Regions from separate parts of the Erythrobacter sp. JB2-19 genome, predicted to be linked through region 2. Evidence: riboswitches for the same ligand, from Rfam matches in the RefSeq annotation. Region 2 holds a riboswitch; the other holds the start of a gene.
The links. Region 2 has a riboswitch for cobalamin ahead of AC0V6O_RS05095 (DUF6580 family putative transport protein). Riboswitches for the same ligand answer to the same signal wherever they lie in the genome.
Positions count from the first base shown of each region.

Region 1: it holds a riboswitch for cobalamin, as region 2 does, so the genes downstream of both, AC0V6O_RS11655 (TonB-dependent receptor plug domain-containing protein) here and AC0V6O_RS05095 (DUF6580 family putative transport protein) in region 2, are expected to answer to the same signal.

Region 1 covers NZ_CP200290.1:2,396,723-2,411,852, forward strand. The annotation lists gene sseA (3-mercaptopyruvate sulfurtransferase) at 1-386, shown strand, start outside; gene metC (cystathionine beta-lyase) at 390-1,622, shown strand; gene AC0V6O_RS11610 (mechanosensitive ion channel family protein) at 1,619-2,716, shown strand; gene cobA (uroporphyrinogen-III C-methyltransferase) at 2,820-3,593, shown strand; gene AC0V6O_RS11620 (DUF2849 domain-containing protein) at 3,590-3,886, shown strand; gene AC0V6O_RS11625 (nitrite/sulfite reductase) at 3,888-5,519, shown strand; gene AC0V6O_RS11630 (DUF934 domain-containing protein) at 5,609-6,079, shown strand; gene AC0V6O_RS11635 (phosphoadenylyl-sulfate reductase) at 6,072-6,830, shown strand; gene AC0V6O_RS11640 (NAD-dependent epimerase/dehydratase family protein) at 6,847-7,755, opposite strand; gene proB (glutamate 5-kinase) at 7,752-8,882, opposite strand; gene cgtA (Obg family GTPase CgtA) at 8,867-9,937, opposite strand; gene AC0V6O_RS11655 (TonB-dependent receptor plug domain-containing protein) at 9,977-11,902, opposite strand; cobalamin riboswitch at 12,032-12,249, opposite strand; gene AC0V6O_RS11660 (hypothetical protein) at 12,284-13,237, opposite strand; gene AC0V6O_RS11665 (Bax inhibitor-1/YccA family protein) at 13,458-14,216, opposite strand; gene AC0V6O_RS11670 (pyrroline-5-carboxylate reductase family protein) at 14,360-15,130, opposite strand, start outside.
Region 2 covers NZ_CP200290.1:1,044,614-1,059,743, reverse strand. The annotation lists gene AC0V6O_RS05115 (methionine gamma-lyase) at 1-707, shown strand, start outside; gene AC0V6O_RS05110 (tryptophan halogenase family protein) at 925-1,914, opposite strand; gene AC0V6O_RS05105 (Dph6-related ATP pyrophosphatase) at 2,002-2,799, opposite strand; gene AC0V6O_RS05100 (ABC transporter substrate-binding protein) at 2,801-3,619, opposite strand; gene AC0V6O_RS05095 (DUF6580 family putative transport protein) at 3,585-4,118, opposite strand; cobalamin riboswitch at 4,152-4,346, opposite strand; gene AC0V6O_RS05090 (S9 family peptidase) at 4,574-6,502, shown strand; gene AC0V6O_RS05085 (glycosyltransferase) at 6,764-7,510, shown strand; gene AC0V6O_RS05080 (alpha/beta hydrolase) at 8,284-9,138, opposite strand; gene AC0V6O_RS05075 (serine hydrolase domain-containing protein) at 9,324-9,914, opposite strand; gene AC0V6O_RS05070 (hypothetical protein) at 9,959-10,582, opposite strand; gene AC0V6O_RS05065 (hypothetical protein) at 11,136-11,396, opposite strand; gene AC0V6O_RS05060 (BlaI/MecI/CopY family transcriptional regulator) at 11,386-11,757, opposite strand; gene AC0V6O_RS05055 (sigma 54-interacting transcriptional regulator) at 12,081-13,634, opposite strand; gene AC0V6O_RS05050 (protein kinase domain-containing protein) at 13,776-15,130, shown strand, end outside.

The DNA.
Region 1 (15,130 bases), 1.4 Mb from region 2:
AGGCCGATGTGCTGGCCAATCTGGAAACGCGCGAGGAACAGGTTCTGGACGCACGCAGCGCCGACAGGTTTGAGGGCGCAGGCGCAGACCCCGTGCACGGCGTGGAAGGGGGCCGCATTCCCGGCTCCTACAACCTGCCCCACACTGAACTTTATGCAGAAGACGGCACCTTCAAACCGGCGGACGAATTGCGCAGCGCGTTTGAGCGGGCCGGAATTGATCTGGACAAGCCCATCACCACCACCTGCGGTAGCGGCGTCACCGGCAGCGTCCTGTTGCTCGCGCTGGCGCAGCTCGGCAAGACCGACTGGGCACTTTACGATGGCAGCTGGTCTGATTGGGGCCGTGATCCTGCCACGCCCAAGTCCACCGGACCTAGGGACTAGGGCATGGCGGACGACATATCAGGTAAGAAGCCCGGCACGAAATTGGTTGGCGCGGGGCGGCGCAAGGAATGGACCGGTCAGGTCGTCAACCCGCCGATCTGGCGCGCCAGCACACATCTTTACGCCAGCGAGGCCGACCGCAAGGCTGGCGGATCTCAGCCCAAGGATGGTAAGTTCTACTACGGCCGTCAGGGCGCACCAACACAGTGGGCTCTGGCCGAGGCACTGACCCAGCTGGAGCCAGGCGCGGCGGGCACAATGCTCTATCCCAGCGGCGTTGCCGCCATTAACAGCGCGCTGCTGAGCGTACTGAAACCCGGCGATGTCTTGCTGATCAGCGACAATTCCTATGAGCCGTCGCGGGTCATGGCGATGGGTTTTCTAAAACGCTGGGGCGTGGAGGCGCGGTTTTTCGACCCACTCGATATCGCCGCCTACGAGGCGCTATTCTGCGAGCGAACCAAGGCCGTGTGGCTCGAAAGCCCCGGCAGCCTGACGATGGAAGTGTGCGATGTGCCCGAGCTGACCCGGATTGCGCGGGAGCGCGGCGCGGTGAGCCTGATCGACAACACCTGGGCGAGTGCGATTGGCTTTCCAGCGCTTGAGCGCGGATGTGACATATCAGTGATGAGCCTCACCAAGCATGTCAGCGGGCATTCTGACCTGATGATGGGGGCGGCCAGCGCGGGTGAGCGCTTCTATCGCCGCCTACGCCAGACAAGTCAGCAAATGGGCAACGTTGTCTCACCCGATGATGCGGCGCTGGCTTTGCGCGGCCTGCGAACGATGGAAATCAGGCTGGAGCGCGGCGTGCAAAGCGCGCGCGCGATTGCCGCGTGGCTGCGCGATAGGCCAGAGGTTGCCGCCGTGCAGTGCCCGGTGCTGGAAGGCGATGCGGGTTACGAGCTGTGGCGCCGCGATTTCACCGGCGGATGCGGCCTGTTCAGCTTCACTTTGGCCGATGCGACAGCGGAAAGCCGCGCGGCCCTGGTCGACAATCTCAAGCTGTTCGGGATCGGCTATTCCTGGGGCGGGTATGAAAGCCTCGCTCTGCCTTATGACGCCGCGCCCATTCGCGATGCGATGCCTGTACCTGGAGCAGAGGCAGGCGGCGGTGATGATGCTGGCCCAGATACTAGCGCTGCCATGAGCATTCGCCTATCAATCGGCCTAGAAGACCCAGATGATTTGATTGCAGATCTGCAAACCGGCTTTGCCGCGATGAAAGATTTATGACCGCCACAGCGCCCCCTACCCCATCCGACGAAACTTCCGCTGCCACCAATGGCGCAGATGCGGGCACTCTGCCCGCACCGGACGCGCCCGCAACCGGTCAGGCCTGGACCATGGCGGAAACCGCGCCGGATCAAGAAACCGAGATCATCGCCAGCGAGGGCATTCGCGACGGGATCGCCTCGCAAAGCAAGGCCGCCGGTTCCGTGGTCGACACACTGGATGCCTGGGCGCTGAGCATTGGCGACATGCGTGTGTCGCTGTTCGATATCTTGCTAGTAATTGGCGTGATTGCGCTGGTCATCACCGGCGCGATGCTGGCGATCCGCCTGTGCAAGAACCTGCTGGGCCGAGTGACACGGTTCGATTCCACTCAGCGTTTGCTGGCGGAAAAGCTCAGCACCATGGCGGTGTGGGGATTGGCGTTCTTTATCGGGATCGACCTACTTGGCATTGATCTCACGGCGCTGGCCTTCTTTGGCGGCGCATTTGGCCTGGCGATTGGTTTTGGCCTTCAGAAAACCTTTGGTAACTTGATCTCAGGCATCCTGCTGCTGATGGATAAGTCGATCAAGCCGGGCGATGTGATCTCCGTCACCGATCAGGCAGGCAATGAAAGCTTTGGCCAGATCCGCAAGATCGGCATTCGCGCCATATCCGTCATCACCCGTGATCAGACCGAATATCTGATCCCGAACGAAAACCTGATGATCAATCAGGTGGTCAATTGGTCCTATTCCTCGCGCGATGTGCGGGTAAAAGCACCTGTTGGCGTGTCTTATAGCAGCGACATGAAACTGGTTGAAAAGCTGCTTTATCAGGCGGTTGACGAAACTGACCGGATTTTGAACGCACCCAGGCCGCGCGTGAATATCATGGGCTTTGGCGACAATTCAGTCGATTTTGAAATCCGCTTCTGGATCCAGGACCCGGAAGAAGGCCTCGCGAACATCCGCTCTGACGTTTACAAGCGAGTGTGGGAATTGTTCGATGAAAATGACGTCGAAATTCCATTCCCTCAACGCGATCTGCACCTTCGCTCCAGCAAGCAAATGGACCGCTTGATCGAAGTCATGTCGGCGAAGAACTCCATCTAACCCCCGGCGATCTGCGGTTACGGCGAGCCCGCAATAGCTTTGCTAAAGGTGCGCAAATCCATTCTCACTGGCGTGATCGCGGCGGGCAGCCCATTTCGCCTCCATGGAAAAGACAGGCACAATCTATCTGGTTGGCGCAGGCCCGGGTGATCCCGATCTGCTGACCCTGCGCGCGGCGCGGCTGCTCGAGGCGGCTGAGCTGGTGGTGCATGACGGTCTGGTAAGCCGCGAAATACTCGCGATGGCTCCGGCCACGGCTGAGTTTATCTCTGTTGCGAAACAGCGCGCACGGCACACTCTGCCTCAAGACGATATCAACGCCTTGCTGATCCGCGAGGCGAAGAAAGGCCGCGATGTGATCCGCCTTAAGGGCGGGGACCCGCTCGTCTTCGGACGCGGCGGTGAAGAAGCCGAAGACGCCCGCGCCGCCGGTGTCCCCGTGGTGATCGTGCCCGGCATCAGCGCCGCCAATGGCGCGGCCGCAGCGGCGCAAATCGCCCTAACCCACCGCGACGCGTCCAGCATTGTCAGTTTTGTCGCTGGGCAATGCAAAGGTCTGTCGGATCAGGATTGGTCCGGCCTCGCTGGCAAGGGCCGCACGCTAGTGATCTACATGGGTGTCAAAACTGCGCCTCAGATCGCCGAGAAATTGATGGCAGACGGCCTTGCGCCTGATGTCCCCGTCGCCGTGATCGAAAACGCTGCTCGCCCCGAAATGCGGGTTGTGCGCGGATTGCTGGCGGGTCTGCCGCAGCTCGTCACGGCCAACAAGATCAAAAGCCCCGCGCTCATCGTGATTGGCGATGTGACCGCGCGGGATGACCATTCAATCGCAAACACCGCCGCTAAGGCGCAGGAAACACAGGCCGCCACATGAATATCCTCACAGGAAATGACCTCAAGACCGGCGAAGTCGTCTGGTGGGACGGCCAGAACTGGTCGCTATCCGTGCATGACGCCGTCGATGTTGGCGACATGGGCGAGCAAATCCTCGCCGCTGAAGAAGCCGCGCGCCGGGTGAACGTGCCCTACGCGCTGGTCGCCAGCCGCACCGAAGAAGGCGTGCGGCCTGCTCATATTAAGGACCGGGTGCGCGCACTCGGCCCAACGGTCCGCCGCGATCTCGCGGTGCCGACTGCCTCCAAAACCGGCTGGGACTGGGTGATTTAAGATGTATCAGTATGACCAATACGACCAAGCGATGGTCGACGCCCGCGTTGAGGAATTCCGCGATCAGGCTCAGCGCCGCCTCGATGGCAAGCTGACCGAAGACCAGTTCAAGCCGTTGCGGCTGATGAACGGCCTGTACCTGCAACTCCACGCCTACATGCTGCGCGTCGCAATCCCTTATGGCACGCTCAACTCGCGGCAGATGATCGCGCTGGGCGATATCGCGGATAAATATGATCGCGGTTATGGCCACTTCACCACGCGGCAAAATCTGCAATACAATTGGATCAAGCTGGAAGATGCGGCGGACATTCTCGCCGACCTGTCCAAGGTTGAGATGCACGCGATCCAGACCAGCGGCAATTGCATTCGCAACATCAGCTCCGATCACTTTGCCGGCGCTGCCCATGACGAGCTGATCGATCCGCGTCCCTATGCCGAGCTGCTGCGCCAATGGTCGAGTTTCCACCCGGAGTTCACCTATCTGCCGCGCAAGTTCAAAATCGCCGTCATCGCGGCAGAGACTGACCGCGCGGCCATGCGGCTGCACGACATCGGTATTCAGATCGTGAAGAACGACGCGGGCGAGATTGGCGCGAGCTTCTATGTTGGCGGCGGCATGGGCAGGACCCCGATGATAGCCCCGCAAATTCGCGAATTTGTGCCTCTGGATCAGCTGGTTACCTACGCCGAGGCGTGCCTGCGGGTCTACAATCGCTATGGCCGCCGCGACAATAAGTACAAGGCGCGGATCAAGATCCTGGTCCATGAAATGGGCGCGGAGGAATACACCCGTCAGGTCGAGGAAGAGTTCGCGCATCTGCTGGAGCAAGGCGTTGAGCCGCCTCTGGCTGAGCTGGAGCGGATCAAGCCGTTCTTTGCTGATCCGGCGTTTGAAGACGGACCCAAGAGCATTGACCGCTCTGATCCGGACTTTGCGCTGTGGGTTGACCGCAACACCGTGCGCCACAAGCACGACAGCTATGTCAGTGCGGTCATCAGCCTTAAGCCGGTTGGCGGCATCCCAGGCGATGCAACGGGCGACCAGATGCGTCTGATGGCTAAGCTCGCCAAGCAATACAGCTTTGATGAGCTGCGCGTTATGCACACGCAAAACATCGTCCTGCCGCATGTGCGGATTGCGGACTTGCACGCGCTTTGGACCGAGCTGGAGGCGGCGGACCTCGGCGCGCCGAACCTCGACACGATCGAGGACATCATCGCCTGCCCGGGCCTAGATTATTGCGCACTCGCCAATGCCCGCTCAATTCCACTGGCTCAGCGGATTTCGGAGAATTTTGCGAAGAACGGCCGGACCGAAGAGCTCGGCCAGCTGAAGCTCAAAATCTCAGGCTGCATCAACGCCTGCGGGCATCACCATGCGGGCCACATCGGCATTCTTGGCGTCGATAAGAAAGGCACAGAGAACTACCAGCTCTCGCTCGGCGGCAGCGAGGCGGAAGACGTGAGCCTCGCCAAAATCACCGGCCCCGGCTTCGACGAGGACGGCGTGATCAAGGCGGTTGAAACCGTCACCGACGTCTATCTTGAGACCCGCGAGGATGGCGAACGCTTCCTCGACACCTACCGCCGCATCGGCATGACCCCGTTTAAGGAGGCGTTGTATGATTGAGCGAGGCCTCAGGACCGACGCCCTATCGGGCCACTCGGCTCATCTCCACTTACATTTTGCCAGCGGTCAGCCCGCAAAAGGAGGCCAGGATGGCTGATAAGACCGATCTTGGAACCAGCCCGGACGACGTGCAATTCCGTTTCCGCGATGATGAAGTCGCGGACCATGGCACGGTCACCGTTGATGCCTGCTGCGATCAGACCAACGCCACCGCCGTTCGGATCGAACCGGGCGATGATGCGCGCGTGCTCTTGCCGTTCCTAGACCGGCTCGCGCTGGTCGAGGTGAACTTCCCCAGCTTCGGCGACGGGCGCGGCTATTCCGCTGCCCGGATCCTGCGCGAGGCCGGATATGAGGGCGAACTCCGCGCGGTTGGTGATGTGCTGATCGATCAGCTTTCGCATATGCGCCGCTGCGGCTTTGATGCCTTTGCGCCGGACAAACCACTCGATGAAGACGATGCCCGCCGCGCCTTTGAAGGTTTCGGCAATGTCTATCAAAGCGCCGCCGATGCCAGAGAGAGTGGACGCCGCACAATCGCAGAACTGCGCCATGAGTGAGACCCGCCAGATAGACCGGTTAGAGACCGGACCGCGCTTTACCGAGCACGACGCCGTGCGCCTCAACCGCATGTTTCGCGGCTCCAGCACGCTGGAAATGCTTGAAGGCGTGCTCAAGGGCAGCCTGGCTGGCGATGTTACCACCGTCTCCAGCTTTGGCGCGGAAAGCGCGGTGCTGCTGCACTTAATCGCTCAGGTTGATCCCAATGTGCCAGTGCTGTTTCTAGACACCGGCAAGCATTTTGAAGAGACGATTGCCTACCGCGACGAGGTGGCGGCAAAGATCGGCCTCACCAATCTGATCGTGCTGACCCCGGATGAGGCGGAGCTCGCCAAGAAGGACGAGACTGGCCTGCGCTGGTCATACGATCCCGATGGCTGCTGCGAAATCCGCAAGGTGATCCCGCTGGCCAAGGCTTTGGCGAATTACGATGCCAGCTTCACCGGGCGCAAGGCGTTCCAATCGAGCACGCGGGCCAATTTGCCGCGCTTTGAAGTCGATACGTCTGATGCGCAAGGCCGGCTGAAAATCAACCCGCTGATCGATTGGTCGGCGGACGATATCAAAGCCTATTTTGAAGAGCATGATCTGCCGCGCCACCCACTAGTGGCCGAGGGTTATCCTTCGATTGGCTGCGCACCGTGCACGCACAAAGTTGCCGATGGCGAAGACGCGCGCTCTGGACGTTGGAAAGGCTGGGACAAGACCGAATGCGGCATCCACAAGCCAGGCGAGGAACCGTTCCTCTAAGGCGTTCAGGAAGGCGTTAAAGCCAGCCTTTATCGCGGTACCATTTGGCGGTCTGAGCGAGGCCTTCCTCGCTGGGTATCTTGGGTTTCCAAATCCGGGCAGGCACCGCTTTCAGCGTTCGCGCAACCCAATTGGGATGGCACATATAGCCGACCCGGTCGGCGGTCAGCTTGGCCTTGTCACCGCGCAGCATCTTATCCGCGCGCGCCGCGGCGCTCAACACGCCAGCGGGCAGGTTTGGCGCAAGCACCTTGCGCCCCATCGCCGCGCCTATTGCATGGGCGAGCTCTTTATGGCTCCAACCACCCTCGCGGCCATCGTCCGGCTCAAACAGCACGCGGCTGGGCGCGACCGGCCCCGTCAACACAAGCAGCAATTCGGCCAAATCCTGCACATGGATAATCGAGGTTGCCCCGCGCGGCGGCAGAGGCACGAAGCCCCATTTCGCGCTGCGGAACAGCTCAAACATATCCGTATCGCGCGGGCCATAAACCGCCGGCGGACGCACTGTCGTCCAATCAAGGCCGCTGGCCTCAACCAATGTCTCCGCCCGCGCCTTTGACGCACCATAGGCGGACAAATCTGGCTCGCGCGCGGACAGCGAGGAGACAAACACGAAGCGCTTCACGCCTACAGCCTTCGCGGCGGCGATCATATTCTGAGTGCCAAGCACATTGGCAACTTCAAATTCTGTCGGATCGGGCGTGTTGGTGAGCCCGGCGATATGAACCACCGCATCCACGCCGCTGATCAACTTTGCGAGGGCCTCCACATCGCTCAAGGTGCCCTGAACCCAGGTGACGCCTTTGCGCGGCGGCTGTTCACGCCGGGTCAGCGCGCGGACCTCATGCTCGCTATCCGTTGTGGCAACGTCCAAAAACGCTTGACCCACAAAGCCAGTGGACCCTGTGACGGCCAGCTTCACAGCAGCACCAAATGATCGCGGTGCACCACCGCCGCGCGCGGAGCGTAGCCGAGCACTTTGGCCTGATGATCGTGGCGCAGGCCCGCAATCCGGCGGCAACTGACGGCGTCATATTCAGACAGACCTTGAGCCAGAACGGTGCCGTTCGCCGCACACACGGTGATCAAATCGCCGCGTTGGAACGAGCCCTCGACCGCAGTTATCCCGACCGCGAGCACGCTCGCCCCGTCCTTGGTTAGAGCCCTTTTGCAGCCCGCATCGACCGTGATACTGCCCTCTGGCGCCAAGCGCCCGCCAAGCCATGTTTTACGCGCATCGCCAACATCCTGGGCCGCAAACAAAGTGCCAATACCATGATCTTGCAGTCGCGCGATCGGCGCATCATGCGTGCCATTGACAATGGCGAGCGCAATTCCAGCGCGCTCAGCAATCTGCGCGGCTTGCAATTTGGCGGTCATCCCGCCCGATCCCAGCCCAGATGAGGAGGCATCGCTGGCCATGGCGGTCACATCCGGTGTCACGCGGTCGACCCTCTCAATCAGGCGCGCGTCATCTTCTCCTGGAGGTTTGTTGTACAGCCCGTCAACATCGGACAGCAGCAGTACGGCATCAGCATTCGCCGCCTGCGCCACGCGCGCGGCCAGCCGGTCATTGTCGCCAAAGCGGATTTCTTCGGTCGCCACGCTGTCATTCTCGTTGACGACCGGTACCGCACCCGCCTCGAGCAATCGTTCAAGCGTCGCCGAGGCATTAAGATAGCGTCGCCGATCCTCCAGGTCGCCAATCGTCACCAGCATTTGCGCCGCTGTAATGTCATGCGCGCCCAGAGCCTCTGCCCACAGCTGCGCCAGCGCCACTTGACCAACACTCGCCGCCGCCTGCGCATCGGCCAGGCTCGCCCGGCCGCCCTTCGGCAGGCCAAGCCGAGCCGCACCAAGCGCAATCGCGCCGGAACTGACTAGGATCACTTGTTGACCGCCCGCGCGCAGCCGCGCGACATCGGCGATCAATGTTGCAAGCCATTCGCGGCGCGGCGCACCGTCCCGGACCAACAAGGCCGAGCCAATCTTGACCACCAGGCGCGGGCAAGCGGCGGGATCAACGAAAGCGCTTAAATCGGCGACCATTCGCCCGCATCCCCATCCTCGCTTTCGGGAAGCTCTTCGACCTCTGCGGCCTTCGTCTCGGTCGAGGTGCGATCCGGTAGAAAACCGAGCACCGCGTCGAGCAATGGCTCAATCCCTGCCCCGCTCGCGCCAGAGATCACAAACACCTCGTCCGCGCCAGCGGCTTTCAGCTCCTCGGTAAAGCCCTCCGCCAGCTCATCATCGGCCAGATCAACCTTGTTGAGCACGATCAGCTGCGGCTTGTCTTCTAGCGCGGCGCCGTAGGCTTCGAGTTCTTCGGCCACCACGCGCATCGCCTCGGCCGGGTCATCGCCGGAGATGTCGATCAAATGGATGAGTACGCGGCACCGCTCGATATGCCCCAGGAACCGGTCGCCAATCCCTGCGCCTTCTGCGGCACCCGCGATCAGGCCAGGAATATCCGCGATCACAAATTCACGCGCCTTGTGGCGCACCACGCCCAACTTAGGCACCAGTGTGGTGAAGGCGTAATGCCCGACCTTCGCCTGGGCATTGGACACGGCGTTGATGAAGGTCGATTTGCCCGCATTGGGCAGGCCAACCAAACCCACGTCGGCAAGCAGTTTCAACCGCAGCCACACCCATGCCTCTTCGCCCGGTTCACCCGGTTGATGCTGGCGCGGGGCGCGATTGGTAGAGCTTTTGTACGAAGCATTGCCGCGCCCGCCCTGCCCGCCTTCCATAAAGACGATGCGCTGGCCCACCTCGGTAAAATCGGCAAGCACGTCTTCCTTGTCCTCGGAGAGCACCTGAGTTCCGACCGGGACTTTAACGACCAAGTCCTTCGCGCCAGCGCCGGTGCGGTCGCGGCCCATGCCGTGCCCGCCGCGCGGCGCCTTGAAATGCTGCGAATAGCGAAAATCGATCAGCGTGTTGAGGCCGCCAACAGCCTCAAAGATAATATCGCCGCCCTTGCCACCTTTACCGCCGTCTGGACCGCCATATTGGATGTACTTTTCGCGCCGAAAGCTAACCGCTCCCGGCCCGCCGCCGCCCGACTTTAGGTATATCTTGGCTTGATCAAGGAAATGCATGGAGTGCTCCTATGCATTTCCTTGACAGAAAGCGAGAGCTTAGAACCTTGCCTCGATACCAACGGTCACAGTGCGGCCCGGACTGACGAAACTGAACACCTGCTCATATTCCTCATCCAGCAAGTTTTCCGCACGCGCGAACAGACTGACGCCGTCTGTCAGATCGTAGCGCGCATTGACGTTCACAAGCGTAAAATCATCAAGGGTGGTGACAGGTGCGGGAAAAGCGCCAGTGCTAAAATCACTGTCGAGAGCTTCACCATTATGGCGAACGACCAAAGTGGCAGAAGCTTTGTCGTCAGCAGAAGTCCATGTTAGCGCGGCACTCGCTATGCTTTCGGGACGTCGCACTTCAACCGCTCCATTCTCCTCAGCATCAAGATAAGTGTAGGCAGCGTTGACGCTCCAATTCCGTCCGATCTGCGCCGATACAGCAAATTCGATCCCTTGTTGTTCGCTTTCCGTATCGCGATTGCCCGGTGTGGCAATGAAAGTCGGCGGAGGGAAAACCGTGAAGATTTCACCATCGAGCTCAGCGTTGAAATAGGTGACAGAAAGCATCCCGTTGCCATCAAGAAAGCGCTGATCCACGCCCACTTCCCAGCTGGTCGATTCCTCTGGTTCCAAGTCAGGATTGCCAACAAACACACCATCGAAAAAGCCGAATAGTTCGAAAAAGGTCGGATTCTTGACCCCTGAACCAAGAGCCGCGCGAAGGCGTGTTGTATCAGTGACATTTAGGCCTGCTGCCGCACGGAAAGTGGTCGTATCCTGAAACCGGTCGTTAAAGTCTTGCCGCAAGGCTGCCGAAAAATCGAAACGGTCCCCGTCGTAACGGTACTCACCGACTAAACCGACATTCTCCACCTCACGGCGTTCGTTGAAGGTGGACACATTGTTGAAGCCTTCCTGCTCATAATCAGCAGCAAAGGTGATATTGTGTTCGCTTTGTCCAAAATCAAAACTGCTGACATACGACGCCTTGAACCGGTCGCTTTCCATGTCACTCGTAATGGCTGAACCGTCAAAAGTACTGCGGTTAATATTGGCAAATTGAACCGAAAGATCGTGTATCCAAGACTGATCAAGCGTCTCAAGCCGCGCGCCGACCAAGCCATATAACGCAGTGCTTTCAAAACCGACGCCCGGGCTATCAATCACAAGGCCGAGCGTAGGGCTGCCGAAGGTGAAGTCCTGATTGTTTGTTTCGCCTGATGTGTCAACGAACCGGCCAACCGCGCGTATATGCAGCGCGTTGGAAACTTCGCCAGAGATACGGCCAGACAAAGTATAACTGTCTCGCCCGATATCCCGCTCACCGCCCCGAGCATTTGGCTCCCCATCGGTGCTGACTACGGTAGCAGATAGCGATGTTTCTGCATCGCCGATGCGCGTTCCCCACCGCGCTGCCGCGTTGATTGTCTCGTTGGAACCGGCCTCCAGCCGGCCTGTAAAACCATCAATGTGCGCCAGACGATAGGCTACCACGCCGCCGATCGCATCATTGCCGTAAAGCGCCGATTGCGGGCCGCGCAGCACTTCGACATAACTGCCGATCTCAGCCTGAAGCGTGCCTATATCGAATTCACCGCTGCCAGGATCGGAAACCTCGATGCCGTCGACCAGCACTAGAACATGATTGGCCTCGCTTCCGCGCAGACGAATTTGGGTCTGACCTGCAATGCTGGAAACCGCGACACCGGGCACATCGCGCAGCACATCGGCAATGTCGCGGACCTGACGTTGTTCGATCTGCCTTCGGGTTACGATCGCCGTGGAAGCCGTCGATTCTGACAATCGCGTCGTCCGCAGTCGACTGCTGGTAACGAGAATACCGTCTTCTGGAAGAATGCCAGTTGGCAAAATGACGTTCGGATCGATTTCTTCGTCAGTATAAACGCCCTCATTCTGCGCAGCGGCATGGCTGCCACAACTGAGCGCAAACACAGCAGCGGCGCTGCTCAACAATAGATTTCTCAAGATAATTCCCTTCATCCAAAGCAACGGACTGCGCGGCGTTACCCCCTACGCAGTCCCATTAATCGTCGCTCGAGACGAAAATTCTTTCGCGCCGGATCAATCCCTGAACCAGGCCACAAGCGACACGCTCTGGTCGGTCTCCTGGCTCACGGATCATCGCTCTTGCCTCTCACCTTCCCAGGCGGCCATTCACGGCCTTCCCAGTGGCTGCGCGCTCGTATCCAAGCCCGCGCGAGGTCAATCACTCACCGCTTACAGTTGCAGGGACAGCCGCGGCTTTGGGGCCAATGGCCCCGCACCGCATTCCCGTTACCAATGCGTGTCGCTCGGTTAGTCAGCTTTTGTAGAGGGCGCAAGCCCGCGCTACTAAGACCCCGGATCCGCGGCGGCGGGATCGGCATCAGGGATCGGCTGCGTCACCGGCTGAGAGACCGTGCTCTCGTCCACCGGCACAATCGGCACCTGTGCATTCCCGCTGGTTCCCGGATCAGCCACAAAGCCAGAGGGCGGCGGGGTTGAGCCGAAATTGCCCGATTGGCGCGCGGCCTGAACTGCGACCCAGCCCGGCTGAGACGCGCCGTAGCGCTCGCCATAGCGGGCATCCCAAGCGGCCGAATCCCGCTGGTACTGCTCATAATCGGCGAAGAAGTTGTGAAACGGCGCTTCCTTCAGCTCAAAATTGCTCATCGCAAAGGCGATTGGATCATCATCTGGTGCGGCGAGATAGCGGTTCGAGATATCAAGCGCATTGTTGCAGAAGCTTGCCCGAGCAGGTGGCAGCGCAAAAAAGTTATAGACGCTGGTCATCTTGCTTTCACGCGCCATAATCGCACTACGGCGAGAGCTCAGCTGGCTGCGATAGACCCGATCAATCCGATCGTTCACTTGTTTCAGCGCGCGCGAATGCTTCGAGATGTACGAACTGTATGCGGTAAGCACCGGCGCATGTTGCAGAGCGGTGCAATTGAGCGCGGCGACATTCCAGGCGGAACGGAAATGCCAGACCTTTTCATCATCGCTGATCCCACGATTGATCGTGATGCGCTGACCATCGGCACCGGTGGCCGGAATGTTCATCACATAGGATGCGCCGCCTGGCGGCAATGGCCGGGACGGGATCGCCTCAACAATGGGAGGCGGCGGCGGAGGTGGCGGAGGCGGTGGCGGAGTGGTGGTACAGGCGCCCAGCGTGGCTGCACCAGCAGCGACAGTTAGAATACGCAGCCCCAAGTTGGAGCCAGCGGACGTGCCATCGGAATTGGATGCGACCTCATGGGTCAATTGCGTTACCGGCGTCTGGGCCAGTTGTGCTGCGCTCATTAGGAAGTGCCTCTCTCAAAATCGTAACCCACCCCAGGCATTATGCCATGTGCATGCGCTAGACTGCATTGCCCCAAGCTGAAGCGCAATGGGTTACTGCGCTTGTGCATCAAAACAAATGCCCAGAGCGCTCTAAACGCCCCGGGCATCAAAAGTTTGCAATCATTTATCGGTTGGCGCGGCAAGGTTTGCGTCAAACCGCGCTGGCTGTGCGTTCAAATCAGTCGCGGTTGCCGAGGAACTGCAACAGGAACATGAACATGTTCACGAAGTCGAGGTACAGATTGGTCGCGCCCATGATCACGGCTTTGCCGATGAAGGACGTTCCGCGGATCTGCTGATACTGGTTTTTCAGCATCTGCGTATCGTAAGCGGTCAGACCAGCAAAGATCAGCACGCCGAGCCCGCTGATGACAAATGCCATGGTTTCCGATCCCAGGAACATGTTGATCACCATGGCGATGATCAGGCCGATTACGCCCATGATCAGGAAACTGCCCCAGCCAGAAATGTCTTTCTTCGTGGTGTAGCCCCACAGCGACAAACCAGCGAAGGCCGCAGCCGTGGCAAAGAATGTCACAGCGATGGATTCACCGGTGTAGACAAGGAAAATCGTCGACATCGAAATGCCCATGACGGTCGCGAACGACCAGAACACGATTTGCAGGGTCGACTGGCTCATCTTGTGCAGGCCAAAGCTCATCGCGAGCACGAAGGCCAGCGGCGCAAGTTTCACCGCCCAGAACAACAGGCCGCCATTTACGGCGAGCCAATAGGCTGGCGATTCAACACCGCCCCAGGAAAACAGAATTGCGACAATACCTGTCAGCAATACGCCCGAGCTCATGTAATTGTAGATTGAGAGCATGTGCTTGCGCAGGCCCTCATCATACGTCTCACCGGCAAGGTTCCCGCCGGCACGGGGTACAGAAGAGCCAAAGGCTTGCTGTGATTGCTGAGTGTCTTTCCAATCAGACATGGTCATCCCTACATTTAAAAGCGGGCGCGGACATACGCGCCTTCACCAAGTAATATCGTGATTTTTGCCGTGTATTTCAAGCAAAACCGTTTGGCGGTGCTTACGTTACGTTAAGGTTGCTATCACGCTGATTTATCGTCACTTTACGCCAATTCATCGCCTTTTTGCGCGGTTGCGGCCAAGGTCGCCCGCAAAAGCGCGCGCAACGCAGCCCCATCATCCAGCACATTTAGGCCTTCGCGCGTCATCCCGCCGGGGCTGGCCACTTGATCGGCCAGTTGCCCCGGAGAGCTTGTCGCATTGCCCGCCAGAGAGGCTGCGCCCTCCACCATGGTCAGCGCCAATCGATCGGCCGAAGCCCGATCAAGCCCGAGGTCCGTCGCCGCACCAGCAAGCGAATCAATAAAGCGGTAGACAAAGCCTGGGCCGGAGCCCGCCAGCGCAGTCATCAGGTTAAACTGCGCCTCATCTTCCAGCCAGACTGCACTGCCCAAAAGATCGTACAGCGCAAAGACATTGTCACGCTCCGCTGTATCAAGGCCGCTTTGCGCCAGAATGACCGGCGATTTGCCGATACGAGCGGCGAGATTGGGCATCACGCGAACATGCGCGCGGGCATCAGGAAATGCCTCTACAAGGCCCGCCAGAGTGATCCCCGCCAGCAAGGAATGCACCGCCACTTTCGGCCCCGCAGCGGGCTGAAGCAGCGGGCGCAAGTCCGATAGTTGCTGAGGCTTTACGCCGAGCAGGATCGCATCATGATCGGAATCATGCGGAATCTCGCGGTGCAGATCCACGCCGCCGGGCGCGCGCTCCATAGAGCGGTCGACCACCACAAAGCGGCTCGGGTCCGCCCCATCCGCCAGCCACCCAGCCAGCATCGCGCCCGCCATATTGCCGCAACCAAAAATGAG
Region 2 (15,130 bases):
TGCGGCTTGTCGATATTGCCGCAATTTCGGCAATAGCAAAGCAGGCAGGTGCCCGCTGCGTCGTCGATAATACCTATGCTACACCAGTCATTACCCGCCCTCTTGAACTGGGCGCGGATATTGTCGTCCATTCAGCAACCAAATATCTGGGAGGGCACGGTGATGTGGTCGCCGGACTTGTTATCGGCAGCGCTGACGATGTTTCAGAAATCCGCTTGGTGGGCATGAAAGATATGACCGGCGCGGTTATGTCACCGTTCAACGCCATGTTGGTATTGCGAGGATTGAAAACCCTGCAAATACGAATGCAGCAACACACTGAATCGGCTAAGGTAATTGCTACTTATCTGCACACTCATGACGCTGTTTCGCAAGTGTTCTATCCAGGTCTTCCCACTTTCTCTCAGCACAATCTGGCAAGTAGGCAAATGGACCAGTTCGGCGGAATGATCGCTATTACACTGGATGGCGGCTATGATGCCGGACTAGCTTTGATGAATGGACTAAATCTCATCCAGCGCGCCGTATCGCTGGGAGATACTGAAACTCTGATTCAGCATCCAGCAAGCATGACACATTCCACCTACTCGCCTCAGGAGCGCCATGATCACGGCATTGATGACGGACTTGTTCGGATCTCCATCGGTCTAGAAGACGAAGATGACCTGTTACATGACTTGGAATCGGCACTTGAATCGCCTCGTTAAGCTCTGTCCCTAAATGGCTTTAGCCAAAAGGGGGTACTGTTGGTCTAACGCGAAATCGTCGCTGCAAGATGTAGAGCGCCTTACCCTCGCCACTCAATCCGCCAAGGGGGAGTTCGCCTTACAATGCCAATCGCTGATCGCTCTTGCCGGCCCTGGCCCACAAAGAACCACACAATCCAAACATGTAGCCCGCCGCCTTTGATTGACTTGCTTTGGCCTACGAGAAGGCCTTCAAAAACTCACGGTTTGTCGGCAGGTTTTCTTGTAATCTCGCACTCAATCGTTGGGATTCTGCCAATGGGCCGGTCTCTTGATTGATCAGCTCCTTGCGCCGACGAAACGAGGCGATGCGGCTCGCGAGACTGTCCGGTATATCAAGGCTTTGGCGATCTTGCCAAAATGGCGTGTCATCACGCTGTGTGGCGATGTAGTGCAAGATAATGAAATCCCGAATGCTATCAAACTCTTCGACAAATTCTCGATTAAAATGACCGGCGAGTGCCGGTGACGATTTCTGGAACGGGAACATTTTGATCAACCGCGTTGCAACGATCTGAATCAGATGGATCGAGGTCGATTCGAGCGGTTCAAGAAAGCCGGAAGACAGGCCCACAGCGATACAATTCTTCTCCCAAATGCGCTCAAGCCGCCCCGTGTTGAACTTTATGAAATTCGGATCAGTCCGGGTCGGGCCATCGAGATTGTTCATCAGAATCTCGTACGCTGCATCCTGCTCCATATAGGCGCTGGAGTAGACATGACCATTGCCGACGCGATGTTGCAGCGGGATACGCCATTGCCACCCGGCCTGATGCGCAATGGCGCGGGTATAGGGCAGGATATCGCCGGTGGATTCCGTTTGAACGGCGATCGCCCGGTCCATCGGCAACCAATGGCCGAAATCGACAAATTTCACACCCAGCGCCTGCCCGATCAGCAAGGCACGAAAGCCAGTGCAATCGATAAACAGATCGCCTTCGATCACTCGCCCATCTTGCAGTCGCAAACTGGCAATATCGCCCTTTTCAGGGTTAAGTGTAACGTCTTCGATCAGTCCTTCAGTGCGCGTGACGCCCTGCGCCTCGCTGCGTTTGCGCAGATATTTCGCATACAGGCTGGAATCGAGATGATAGGCGTAATTCAGCGAGGATTTGTCTGATGTGGCAAACTTTCCTGCCTCAGCAGCTTGAAGTTGAAGAAGCAGCATCACCCCTGACCTGCCACGCCACGCCACTCTGACATGACACGGACCAGATAGTCCGTTATCGACCCAGAATCGGAATCGACAGTCTCACTACGGTATGATCCTAGTGTGGAATTCGCCGTTTTCGCCGAATGGGTCGACGCCTTCGGGCAGGCGCTTGATCAGTTCGGCATCGAAGCGATCACCAATCGCGATACCGGGCAAATCTGCGGCGATGGCGCTGATGCGGCATTCGGCACCTGAAGCGGTCAGGTCTTCCATGAGTGAGGCGTAGTCCGCGTTCCAGAGCGGAAGCTCGAGCGTCATGGACTTGGTTCGCTCACGCGCTGCAAAGGCGTCCTCACGCCAGCTCCTGATATACTCCAGATGCAAATCGCCAAAGCAAAGAGCCTTGCTATTGGGCACTAGATCCAACGCGGGCAGCAGCTGTTCCACATAATCCGGCCCAGAGTGCAGCGGCACTCCGATCAGCGGCACATCCAACCTTGTGGCCTGCTCCACCACATCATCAATGGGGAATTCCTGATGCGCGATAATCCGACTACGCGCGTCGAATGTGGTAAGTAGTGTAAGGCTGAATCGCTGCTCACGCTCCAGGGCCCGATATGCGAGAAAGCTGTCCTTGCCTCCGCTCCAGAACAAGACAGCAGTTTCTCGGGAGGGGTCGGGCCGCGCTTGAGTAAGCCAAGCCGCTTGCTGGATACGCTTGGCACGTTGGGACAAACCGACGCTTTCATGTCCAAACGGGCAATGCCTGCACCCGGCGCCGCAGCACCTGTCCCTCTCAAGCAGCCCATGACGTGTGAACACCATGAAACCCGTTTCCGGATCGGTGTAGCTCTTCTCGCCGCGCTTGCAGGCGTCCTCATGCAGGGCCCAATAATTCATATCAGGCAAGTTCCACAAATTCCGCAATTGCTTCGCTGAGCATTCTCAGGCTGGGCAGTAAGGCTGGGCTGGGGCGGCTAAAGTGCAGGTGGCCGTCGAGATGAATGACAGGCACTTCGAGCGGAATTGTGTCACTTTGCGCGCGTGAGGCATCAAAGCCGCAGGCAGCGGCAATAATGAGATCGGGCTGCGCTGCTTCAACTTCTTCCCAGCTGACTTTAAACGATGGCTCTCCGGCCCTGCCAAGGATATTGGTCAGCCCTAGCAGCTCGACCATCTCGGGCACCCAGTGGCCCGAGATGAAAGGTGGATCGAGCCAATCTAGGAAAGCAACCTTAAGCTCGGTTTGGGCTTGGGCGCCTCGGTATTCCTCCAAGGTGCGATACCATTGCTTAATCAATGCCGCCGCTTCCCGCTCGCGGCCAATCGCTTCGCCGACTTGCTCAAAGCAAACCGGCACATCCGCGAGGCCATAGGGCGAGAGATCAACCAGCTTGGGCCTACTCGAAAGCGCAAGCACCCCTTCACGGACATCCCCCGAAGGCACCGCACATACATCACATAGCGACTGGCTGATGACCACATCCGGTGCAAGGTGTTCGAGCGTATCTATATCCAGTTGATACAGGGGCCGATTGGCGGTGGACACCTGTCGATCAATCTCAGCGGCCGACGCCGAAGTGTCGAGCCATGTACTGGTGAGCTTTGGCAAATGTTGCCAATCGCCCGAGCAACTGTGGCTTACACCGATCAGATCATCCTTCGCGCCAAGAGCAACGGCGATATCAGTCGCGCTGGGCAGCAAAGAGACGACGCGCATCGCTCGCTCCTATCAAGGCAATCAGGCCGAATGCGATTCCGCCGTAAACCGCATTGGCGAGAATGCCGCGCAAAAGAAACGGCAGGGCGTTCACATAACAGGTGATCCAGCCTTCCAGTGTATTCGGATAATAGCCCATCACCATGGGGGTGAGATTGGATAGAAGGTAGAAGACTACTGCACTGATCACGGCGGCCATCGCCACCGAACGCACTTTGATCGCCGATAGAACGGGGCTGACAAACAAAGCCGCTGCCAAGTGTCCCAAATAGACGAAACTCATCGCCAGCAGGCTATAAAAACCGTTCATGGCATCGACGATAAGTACAGTCGCCAGAACCGGTATCATTACAAGCTTTCTGGGCAGGTAAGAGGCAGCGAGCATTCCGATTGCCCCGACCGTCGAAACACCCATTGGATGAGGCAACGCATGTGACGCGACCCCCGCAAACATAACCATCATGGCGATAAAACCATGCCGTGCATGATCGCTCATCATTCGATCTCCACTGGCCGCTAGTCCCCGAGCGGTGGATGCTGAATTCGAGAGGCAGGTCTTCGGACTTACGAGTATCGATTAGCGACGCCTTCCCATCCCAGGGCCATTCCCGGGCACAGTGGCATATGTCGCCAATCACTCGATCACCGCTGCGAGGTCAGCACCGGATTTACACCGGTTTCCCGTTAGCCAGCTCGAATGTGCTCTTTGAGCACGATTTCTTCATAGCGTTTCTGAACAACAATTGAAGAGCGTAGCTTGTAAATGTGACTGGGGCGGATAGGCAACGTTCTGATTATTTTTCGCCATAACTCGACATTCCGCTCACAGCCGACAGAACAACCATTCAAGCTGGCATCGGAGTATGCGTACTCTTGCTCTTGCGCGAAGGATTGGTAGGCTCTTACGATTGGAACGTTCAGGCGCACAGCGCCCTTATCTCTGGGAGACAACAGATGCTCAATACACTCAAGTGGGCAACAGCCGCTTCGTTGCTGGCGCTGAGCGCACCCGCCCTTTCGAATGAGGAGCGCACTGAACAGTCTACGGTTGAGCGCGAAAACGAGACATACAATGCGCAGCAGTTCTTCGATTCCACGTCCTTTGGCCTTGGCTCTTCGGGCGGACATGTGTTCACATCTGATGGCGCGAATGTCTTGATCAATTCGGATAGTTCAGGCGTGTTCAACGCCTATCTGCTGCCTGTGTCGGGCGGTGAACCGGTAGCGCTTACCAATTCAACCACAAACGCGATTTTCGCGAGCTCGCTGTTTCCGAACGATAATCGCGTGATTTACAGTTCGGACAGTGGCGGTAACGAGCTGAACCACGTCTATCTCCGCGAGCTTGATGGTACGGTGCGTGATCTCACTCCAGGTGAAGGCCTTACTGCAAGCTTTGCCGGATGGAGCGGAGACGACACCTCCTTCTACATCGCCACGAATGAGCGCGACCCACAGGCCTTCGATGTCTACGTCTATGACGCGGATGATTACTCGCGTGAACTGCTGTTTGAGAATCCGGGTAACTTCTTTCCTGGTGGCGTATCGGATGATGGGCGCTGGATGGTCCTGTCACGCAACAATTCGAGCGCAGATAGCGACCTGTTTCTGGTCGATTTGGCAGCGGGCACCGAGCCGAAGTTGATCACCGAACACGAGGGCAATATCAGCTATGGCAGCTATGGCTTTACCCGCGACAGCTCGAAACTGACCTTCGCAACCAACGAGCATGGCGAATTCAATCAAGCATGGACTTATGATCTGACAAGTGGGGAAACTGCACCGTATCTAAAAGCAGATTGGGATGTCAGCTTCGTCAGCTATTCGCGCTCGGGTCGCTACCGGGTTAGCGCGGTGAATGCTGATGCTCTCACGCAATTGACTCTTCTTGATCAAACGACGGGTCGTGAGGTTGAGCTCAGTGGGATTCCCGAAGGCAATTTAGGCAGCATCCGCTTTAACGAAGCAGAAAGCCAGATCGCATTTACCGTATCATCGGATACATCGCCTTCTGATCTCTATGTCGCTGACTTGGCCTCAGGCCAAACGAAGCGTCTGACCAGCGCGCTGAACCCGGCGATTGACGAAGCAGACCTCGTCACCGCTTCGATCGGACGATTTGAGAGTTATGACGGGGTTGAAATTCCTGGTGTGCTCTATCGTCCAAACGGCGCAAGCGCGGATAATCCGGCCCCGGCTATCGTCTGGGTTCATGGCGGTCCTGGCGGCCAGAGTCGGCGTGGATATAACCCCACGATTCAGCATTTGGTGAACAACGGCTATGCCGTTTATGCGATCAACAATCGTGGTTCGTCGGGCTATGGCAAAACCTTCTTCCACATGGATGATAAGCGCCATGGCGAGGCCGATTTAGGCGATGTCGTCGCCTCCAAGGATTATCTTCAGGACAAGGACTGGATTGCAGATGATCGCATTGCGATCATGGGCGGATCTTACGGCGGTTACATGGTTGCCGCCGCACTGGCCTTTGAACCGGAAGTATTCGACGCTGGGGTAAACATTTTTGGCGTAACCAATTGGGTCCGCACTATTAAGTCAATCCCGCCATGGTGGGGCGCTAACCGCAAGGCTTTGTTGGATGAATTGGGAGATCCAGAGACAGATGAGGAGCGCCTGCGGAAAATCTCACCACTGTTCCATGCCTCCAATATCGTAAAGCCGATGCTTGTCGTGCAGGGGGCGAATGATCCGCGGGTTCTGCAGGTTGAAAGCGACGAGTTGGTTGCTGCGGTTAAAGCGAATGGCGTTGACGTAGAGTACGTGCTTTTCGAGGATGAAGGCCATGGTTTCCGCAAGAAGGAAAACCGCGTCGAAGCCTCCGAAGCCTATCTCAACTTTCTGGATCAGCATATCGGGCGCTGATTGCGAGCAATGTGCGAGCGAACGCGGACCTACGTCACCACAAACAGACGGATCACTTGCGGCGATAAGTTGAAATACCGAAGCAAGCTAGCTGTTTCGTAAGTCGTGCCATCGCTCGGCCACACTCGTTCAACCTAAGCTTTCCATCAGGTGCACTTGCTCTGACGATACCTGCTTCGTGGTGCGTTTACATAATCTGGTGTTCGAATATAGGTTATGCGGGCTGTATGACGATTGTGACCATTCATGAGAACCGCATCGATGGCCGCGACTAACAACGTGGACCGAGTCACAATTCTTGTCCCAGTGCTAAACGAACAACTCGCACTGCCTGCGACATTGGATCGTCTTTGTTCGCTTGATCCTCCAGCAGATGAGATCCTGATCGTCGACGGCGGTAGCACCGACGACTCTGTTCGCTTAGTCCAAGCAGCCGGCTTCAGAGTTTTGACAGCTCCAAAGAGAGGCCGCGCCGCTCAAATTAACTTTGGAGTGGGGGAGGCGAGTTCAGAGATCATCTGTGTGCTGCACGCTGATACCATATTACCTCTCGATGCCGTAACTGTGATACGGACCGCAATGGCGGACGGAAGAACTAGCCTCGCCAGTTTCACGCCACGTATCGCCGGACCGCAAGGCACGCGTTGGGGATCGACCTGCCACAATTGGATTAAGACCTGGTACGTACCTCTGATCACTCGACCGCATTTGTTCATGAGCGGCGTAAGGCTATTGTTTGGCGATCACGCGATGTTTTTCCGAGGAAAGCGATTCCTTGAAGTCGCCGGTTGTGATGAACGATTGGCGGTGATGGAGGAGGCGGATCTTTGCATCAAGCTTGCCCGTTTCGGCAAAGTGCGCATGGTTCCGCGCTGGGTTTGGACGTCTGATCGACGGATCACAAAATGGGGTCGATGGAGAGCCAATTGGATCTATCTAAAGGTTGGATTGATGTGGGCGATGGGCGCACGTGAACGGCTTGGCGAGCACTATCCCGATATTCGTTAGAGATGCTGTTAGTCTACTTTTCCAACCTCGGGGGCTAGGATCAGACAGTCAGCGATCGGCCCAGCAATAGGCGACACCAAGCTCAATCATGCCTGCCTATCTTCGTCGAGCATAAGTAGCAGCTAGCAGGCTAGCTCAAATCAATGGGTCTCGGGCTTCAGGCAAGAAATACCACAAGTCCTGCAACCAATCCTGCGACTGAGAAATAGACGTCGTAAGGATCGTAGACCTGCTCCCCTCCGAGGCTGTGGACCCCAATTTCCTGGCCGATTGCTTGGAAACCTGCACTGAGGAATGCGAGCGCGCATATCCCCGCGGGAAAGTGAGAAACCGGCCAGCAGAACCACCTCTATACCATGCTAAAGTCAGCAGCATCACAAGGACGAGAAAGCTAGCCAAGCTTTCAGCGAAATTGGGAAACGAATATAGAAAAACCTCGAAAGCTGGATCGGGGAAACGCTTGTGCCAGCTGCGGTCGCAGCTGCTTAAGAACAACGAAAATGGCAATCGTCACAGTCTGAACGATTACGAGGGGTCGAAAATGCCTTACCACGACCGATCGCCCTAGTTTGCCGTCGGCCTTAGATTTTCGATGGCTTGCGTACTCACCCATTTGATATCAGCGTCTCCGTCGCCTCCTACTTCATCCTTTCCGAAGAAGAGGTACTTTCCGTCGGGAGAGATAGTTGGAACTCTATCGCTGGCAGTTGAATTGATGTCGTTACCTAGATCGATCGGCTTGTTCCATGAGCCGTCACTTGCCTTAAATGAAACTAGATATCGTTGTCGTTTCGGCCTTCGTCTTCCTGGTGCCGGGCATTCAGTGCGATATAATCCTGCGATGATGCCATGAAAGCATGAACGCCGAACTCTAGCCCGACGGGCTCAATTTTCGAAAAGTCATTACCTTCATTAGATGCATAGAAGTTTTGGAAACTCGATAGACTGAGGTAAAATATGTCACCGCCCATGGATTGATTGGGGAAGAAGATCTGATCTTCGTTGATTGGTGAATCAAGTAACTTGGCTTCACTCCCTTCAGTGCCGATCGAATGATAGACAAAGAGCTTCAATTGGGGCTTGCTCTCCAGCATCTTGCGCACTCGATCATGAAGGTCACTGTCATTTGGAGCGCTACTGATGATGATAGCTGCGTCGAATAATTCCGGCTTTCGCGTTAGAGCATCGGTGGCGAAGCGACTAAAACGTGACCATCCAGCGAAGATAACGTTCCCATCAACGCGATATTCTTCACGCAGAAACGGAAGCACTGCATCTTCGATATGCGCCAGAGTCTTGTTGGCGTTTTCGCTCGCGTGTTCGTCGCCTACTTCAGCAGAGCCATCAAAGTAGTCAAGCGACGCAAGAATGATGTTATGCTGACCTTCGCCGGCGTTGAACTCGTCCACTACTTCCCGCGTCCATTCATAGCTTTCCTGATCAAACGCAAAGTGGAGGAGCAGGGCATACCTACCCTCATTTGCGGCATCATAGCCTTCAGGAAGTGTGACTGTAACGTGCCAGGGCGTGCCCCAATGTATCGACTCGATAGCAATGCGCATCTGACGCGCATCGGATGGCTTCAGAGAAAAGTCACTTGAGCATGCTGACATCAAAACCGCGAACATCGTAATGAGCAGAACACGCAAACTTCGAAGAGCGCAGATAACTAGCGAAGATCGGGAAATCATCGCAGTATAGGACCCCAGATTTTGCGGCATTCCTTTGGCCTTTCTTTGTATTGAAGCCGCGCCGCAGGCTTCGCGAGCAAATCATTGCGACCATCGCCCACTGCGACACAACGGTTGGCATCTCAGTCCACGAAAGCTGGCACGATCCTTTCTGCTGCCATCTGCAATGCTGTTGGCTCTCGCATGCCTGCTGTTGTCACAACGACCAGATCAAGCTCCTCAATCAGAATGATGAACTGCCCACCGCACCCTTGGGCCGATGTCGCCAAATAAGTTCTGTCGCCAACTTTCAGGTCGCCGCTCCACCAGAGGTAGCCATACCCCTGGCCAGAGACATCCTTACCGCCACCAAAGATGCGATCATCACCGTTATAGAGAATTCTGCTGGTTGCTTTGGAGATATAAGCTTCTGGGATCAGCTGCTCTCCGTTCCATTGCCCTTTGCTCATTGCGAGGGTGTCAAACTTGAGCATATCACGCGAAGTGAAACTGGATTTCCAACCTCCTGCTCGCAGGCCGCCCAGACCGATACGCCACTCGTAACCGGCGATGCCCATTTTCTGGAGGAGTTCGGTTTTGACGAAACTCTCGGCACTGCCGGGAACAACGGCATCAATAACCTGCATGACGATCATGCTGCTGTAGTTCCCGTAAGTAAACTCGGTCAGCACCTCATCGGTTATCGGATCGCTTTGCTCGAGTACGGACTGCACCAGTTTTTGCCCATCAATTAGGTCACGATATCGCTCAAATTACTCTACCTTTTCAGCTTTGAGCGAATACCGGAGCGCATGGTCAGTGCTTGGTGTAACCTGACCTTGTCCGCGCCTTCTACAAGGTCGGACCGATCAATATCGTTGAGGAAGCTGATCATGGGTTTGTGTAGATCGTCCATGGTCAGATAGCCTAGCTGAATCGCACGTCCGAGAGCCAACCCCGTGTAAGTTTTCGTGTCTGATGCCTGCGGATGGCTAAGGTTAACCCGGCTCCGCTGATAATAGGATTCAAACAGCAGCTTGCCTTGTTGAGATATGAGCAAACTGTCGACTGCACCGTGCTGACCGTGGGACAGTTCCTCCGCCAGTCCAACGATCATCTCTTTGTTGCCGCCATTGACACCCAATTCGCCGACGGCGGCGCCGTCGTCTCTGTCCTCAGGAGCAACGTCGAAAAAGCCGCTGCCGAGTACTGGCACCTCTCGGATGTCTAATAGATCGCTGTCTGCCTCAATTGGCCACGCTGTTGAAACATAGTCCACATTGGGATCGCCCCAGTGCTTGGCCTCTTGCGCGACCTCTTCTGCTAAAGCAGCTTGAGATGCGATGGTACCCGCTATCAAAGGTGCGGTCAGGAGAGCGATAAGATATCGCATACGCGTCATAACTTATCCTTTGAATGGCATCAAACCTTGCTCTGAGATGCGAAGGCTAAATCTGATGAGGTCACCAACCAAAGTCCGCGATCTGTTCTTTCAGTTCATCGGGGTCTTCACCCGAAATCCCGAAGTGCATCCTCACGATGACGCTCTTGAGTGATTTGGGTTGTGGCTCGGCCCTCCATTGCAGGAGCGCGTTTGCGGCTTCAGCTTCAAAACAGCGGTTGGTAGAAACGAAAACTTACAGATTATGGACGCTTCCGTTCCGGCGAACATCGTGCTGCAAAAGCAGAAAGAGCAAGGTGAGTTCGCCATCATTGTGCTGCAAGTGAGCGCGCTCGTGCCGTATCAATGCGGGGTTGGCCTCCATTCCTTCGGGGATGACAACCGCTCTCTTGGGCCAAGACAATGTTAACGGGGGGAGCGGCTCAGACGTCGAAAAGACATCGGTTTTTCCTGTCGGTTTCAAAGGTAAACGTTGCAATTGCAACCACCGCCACAAAGTGCGAGCCATCAATACACCAGCACCACAAAGATAGAGCATCAGGAGGCTCGGCAATTAGGGGCCTTCCTGCGATCCCACTTCGGTTCGCAATGCTTCAACTTCGAGGCCCGGTATTTGCGGCAAGATGACATAGTCACTGAATGGAATGGGATAGATTAGTCCAGGCAAGAGGCTTACCCAAATTAGCATTGCCCAAGCACTTGGACCGGGAAAGCGCGAGCCTGTCCCTTGATCACCATCGCGCTGGAGATACCAGGCACCGACAGCAACGATGAGGCTCCACAAATGGACGAGGCCTAACGCCTCAATCATCATTATCGCTCCCGTTGAGAAAGTCGTCTAATTCCAACCACTCTTCTTCCGTCAGCACTTTGCTGTCGTGAAAGGCTGCAGTTGGCAGCGGCCCATCAATCTCCAATACTGTAGCGAAAAACTCGCGCATAACGCCGGACAATGTCCGAGCCTTGCTTTCGCAAGGAGAAAAAACGCGAACCCCATGCTTCGAACTCTGCTTTAACAGGGCCTTATCGCACATCCGCGACAGAGTGGTCCGCGTCGTTGAGAATGACCAATCCATCTTCGGGCCAACTTTCTCCTGAATTTCTCGAGCCGACAAAGGCGCTTCGGCCCAAAGGATCTTTAGAATCGCGAGTTCGGATTTGCTGGGCTGTGACATAAGTCAGCATATATGTTACACATGTAACACGAATCAAGGCTACGTTGTCCGCTTGTTCATTCGCTACTGCCGTCAAACTGTTACTAGCGGTGCTCTTGTCCCGAATGACGGCTCGAACTGGACCGAAAGCGGATTGTCGGGATGGTATCGTAGAGTATTGCAAAGCGGTCATCTAGTACACAGGCCAATTTCGGCTACTGGACTTCAGCCGAACCTCCGCAGGCTCAGATGTTAGACATCTGTCCAACAAAATTGTAATTTTGCGGCAATCCGATGCCTTCGGGAAATTTCAACAAGACAAAGAACGGCAATGCAGCTCTCTATCATTCGTCGGAGGGCACGTGCAATAGGCTGACACGATCTCGCAGCTCTTGATGTCCTACGCGAAGGTGTGCTGCCCATCGCACAATACCGCCGTCGACTTCGCCAGTCGTTTTCAATATCTCATCGTCGGTGATATCGGTCAGTCGACGCCTGGCCCGGTATTTTCGCATCAATTCATACATTGATGTACGAGACACATTCAGGGATTGAGCGGCTTTCTTGATGATCCAATCAGAATCATTCAGCGCGCTGAACATCATCGATTTAGTGACATCAGCAGGTTTGCGATAGGCCCTTCTTGGTGCCTTGGATCTGGGTCTTTGATCATTTTGGGTGATCAGCGCCGACTCCATTTTAGAAGCGGTCCGGAGCGGAATGGCTGTTTCGCCAAGGCTTAGTTTTTGGACGGCATTGCGAAGCTCACGGACATTGCCGGGCCAATGATGAAGACTGAACGAGAGTGCGTTGCTATAGGCAAATGGGGTAGGTCCCACTAGCGCTGTATGTTCTTGTCCTTTCATCATGAAGTGGTCCACGAGCAAGCCTACGTCGATCCGGCGCTTCCTCAACGGGGGCACCTCGATAGAGAACCCTTCAAGACGCCGAAACAAAGGTTGATTGAATGCAGATTTCTCAGCGTTGACGATGTCAAGTTGATCCGTGGCGGCCAAAATTCTTACGTCGACGAGCTTGGATTTCTCATCGCCCAATCGTTTAACTTTGCAATCCTCCAGTACGCGCAAGAGCATTGGTTGGACCTCGATAGGCGTCGCTCCCACCTCGTCTAGAAACAAAGTGCCTCGGTCCGCTTGTTCAAACAATCCCGCTTTGTCCGCTGATGCATCAGTGAATGCGCCGCGCCGAACGCCAAACAGCTCAGCCGCCGCTAGTGACGGCATAACCGCAGACATGTTCACGCTGACCAGCCGGTTACTTGAACGCCTGCTGGATTGATGAATCGCTTGAGCGATAAGCTCCTTGCCTGTGCCAGTCTCGCCCAGAATAAGAGCGGATACATCTGTTTGCGCGACCAGTGCGATCTTTGAACGAACAGTCGATATCGCGTGACTAATGCCGACCAAGTCATGTTGATCGTTCGCCTTGTGCTGCGTCACGGCCCGGCGAAATAGCGCTAGCAAGACAGTATTCGCCAACCCAATTACGATTTCGTCTCCCAACTCAGTCATGTCGAAGACGGCCGGTTCTTCGACCAATCTGCCATTGATGGTCAGGTGGGGGAACTTCCCGTTTGGAATGAATTTAAATTGCGTGCCGCCCATTTGCTCGATGCGAACAGGCGATCGAGAGAGGTGTGGATCGAGCAAGGGCCTCGCTTCTTGAAAGGGGCTCTTGCCAAACATGGGAACCAACCGAGAAAGCGCCGCTGTACCCTGACGGTCGAACTCCAATTGAGCAAATTCGCCAATTCGCTCACGAATAGGGTGATGAACTATTCCCAAGCACAATTTTGAGACATCCAGACGCAATGCATCAGAATCTGATGGGCCAGCGACTATTGTCTCAATGTCAAGACATCTCTTTTCATTCTCCATCAATTTAACTTCACCATCTTAGTTCCTTGTGCTCTGTTGGGTTATATAACGTATTTGAATTTATTGGGTGAAGATTAATTTGTGCCGGAAGACTGCAATCCAGAGCGGCCAGTTGGGGTGACTCAATATCTAGGAAGATATTTGATTTTGTCCGAACTGGGCGATGGTGCGCATGGAAGCGTCTCAAAGGCCTATGACGCAAAACTTGAACGCGCCGTCGCAATAAAGAGGCTTAAGGTAGCAAGTGTAGATCACAATCGGGTCGAGAAGGAAGCGAGAAGTCTTGCAAGACTGTCTCACCCCCACATCGTTTCTATCTATGAATTTTTGGAATTCGACGGAGTTTCCTATCTGATACTTGAGTATGCAGATGGACCGTGCCTGTCCGAATTGTTGAATGACGGGGCGCTGGAAGTCTCAAAACTAATCGGAATGACTGCCGAGCTGAGCACCGCACTGGCATATTCGCACAAGCATGGCGTGCTCCACGGAGATCTGAAACCGGCGAACATTATTCTTGCTCGAGATATTGGGGTCAAACTCGTTGATTTTGGACTTTCAAAGCTCCGCGGCCATATTGATCCCGCATCGACAATCGCACCGAACTCTGACGGGACAGAACCGCTTGAAGGCACACTTGCCTATTCCGCTCCAGAAGTAGTGATGGGTGCGGCATATGATGCACGATCCGACATATTCGCATTGGGCTGCACACTCTTCGAGGCCTTGACCGGCAGACGTGCATTTTCTGCATCGACCGGTGCCGCGACGCTCAATGCTATTCTGAATTCACAGCCAAAGATTCCAAGAGATGTGCGCCGCAACGCTCCAGATTGGTTCACCAATCTGGTCTTGGACATGCTTGAGAAACGGCCAGAGCGGCGCATCGGCACGATGGACGACGTGTTAGAAGTATTCGCAAGTAACGCGACAAAGGAAGGTGGGCTGCCGATTGTATCCGGGCCTCTACGTAAGCAGAGCCTATCAAGCCGTATCTTCTCGAACTGGCGTTATCTGGCCCCAGCTCTGCTGGCAGTAGGAGTAACCGGGATTGTCCTGAGCGATACCGAGCGCGCCGCATCGCCGCCGTTTTCAATCAGCGAACGAATGGATGCTGCGTTTGCGCATATTCTCAATTTCACCGAAGCTGGTTCAATTGACCAAGCGAAGACAATTTACAGTTCCATTCTAAGCGAGAATCCGAAGCATGCCGGAGCCACTGCGGGCTTGGCGATAAGTTTGATTAGGGAGTACACAAGCCAGGAATCTGACCCAGCGACTTTGCGGAGAGCAACGTCTCTAGCAAATGTAGCGATTGAGGAAGATCCGCACTTGGCTCTTTCTCACATTGCCGCAGGTTGGGCGGCCGAATTCAACGGTGATCTTAGCGGCGCCTTGCAACACTATTCGAACGCTGAAACGCTCGGTCGCGACAATATCCTCTATGTCGAAGGCAGAGCGAGAAGCCTCAAGAAAATGGGCCAGTTTCAAAAGGC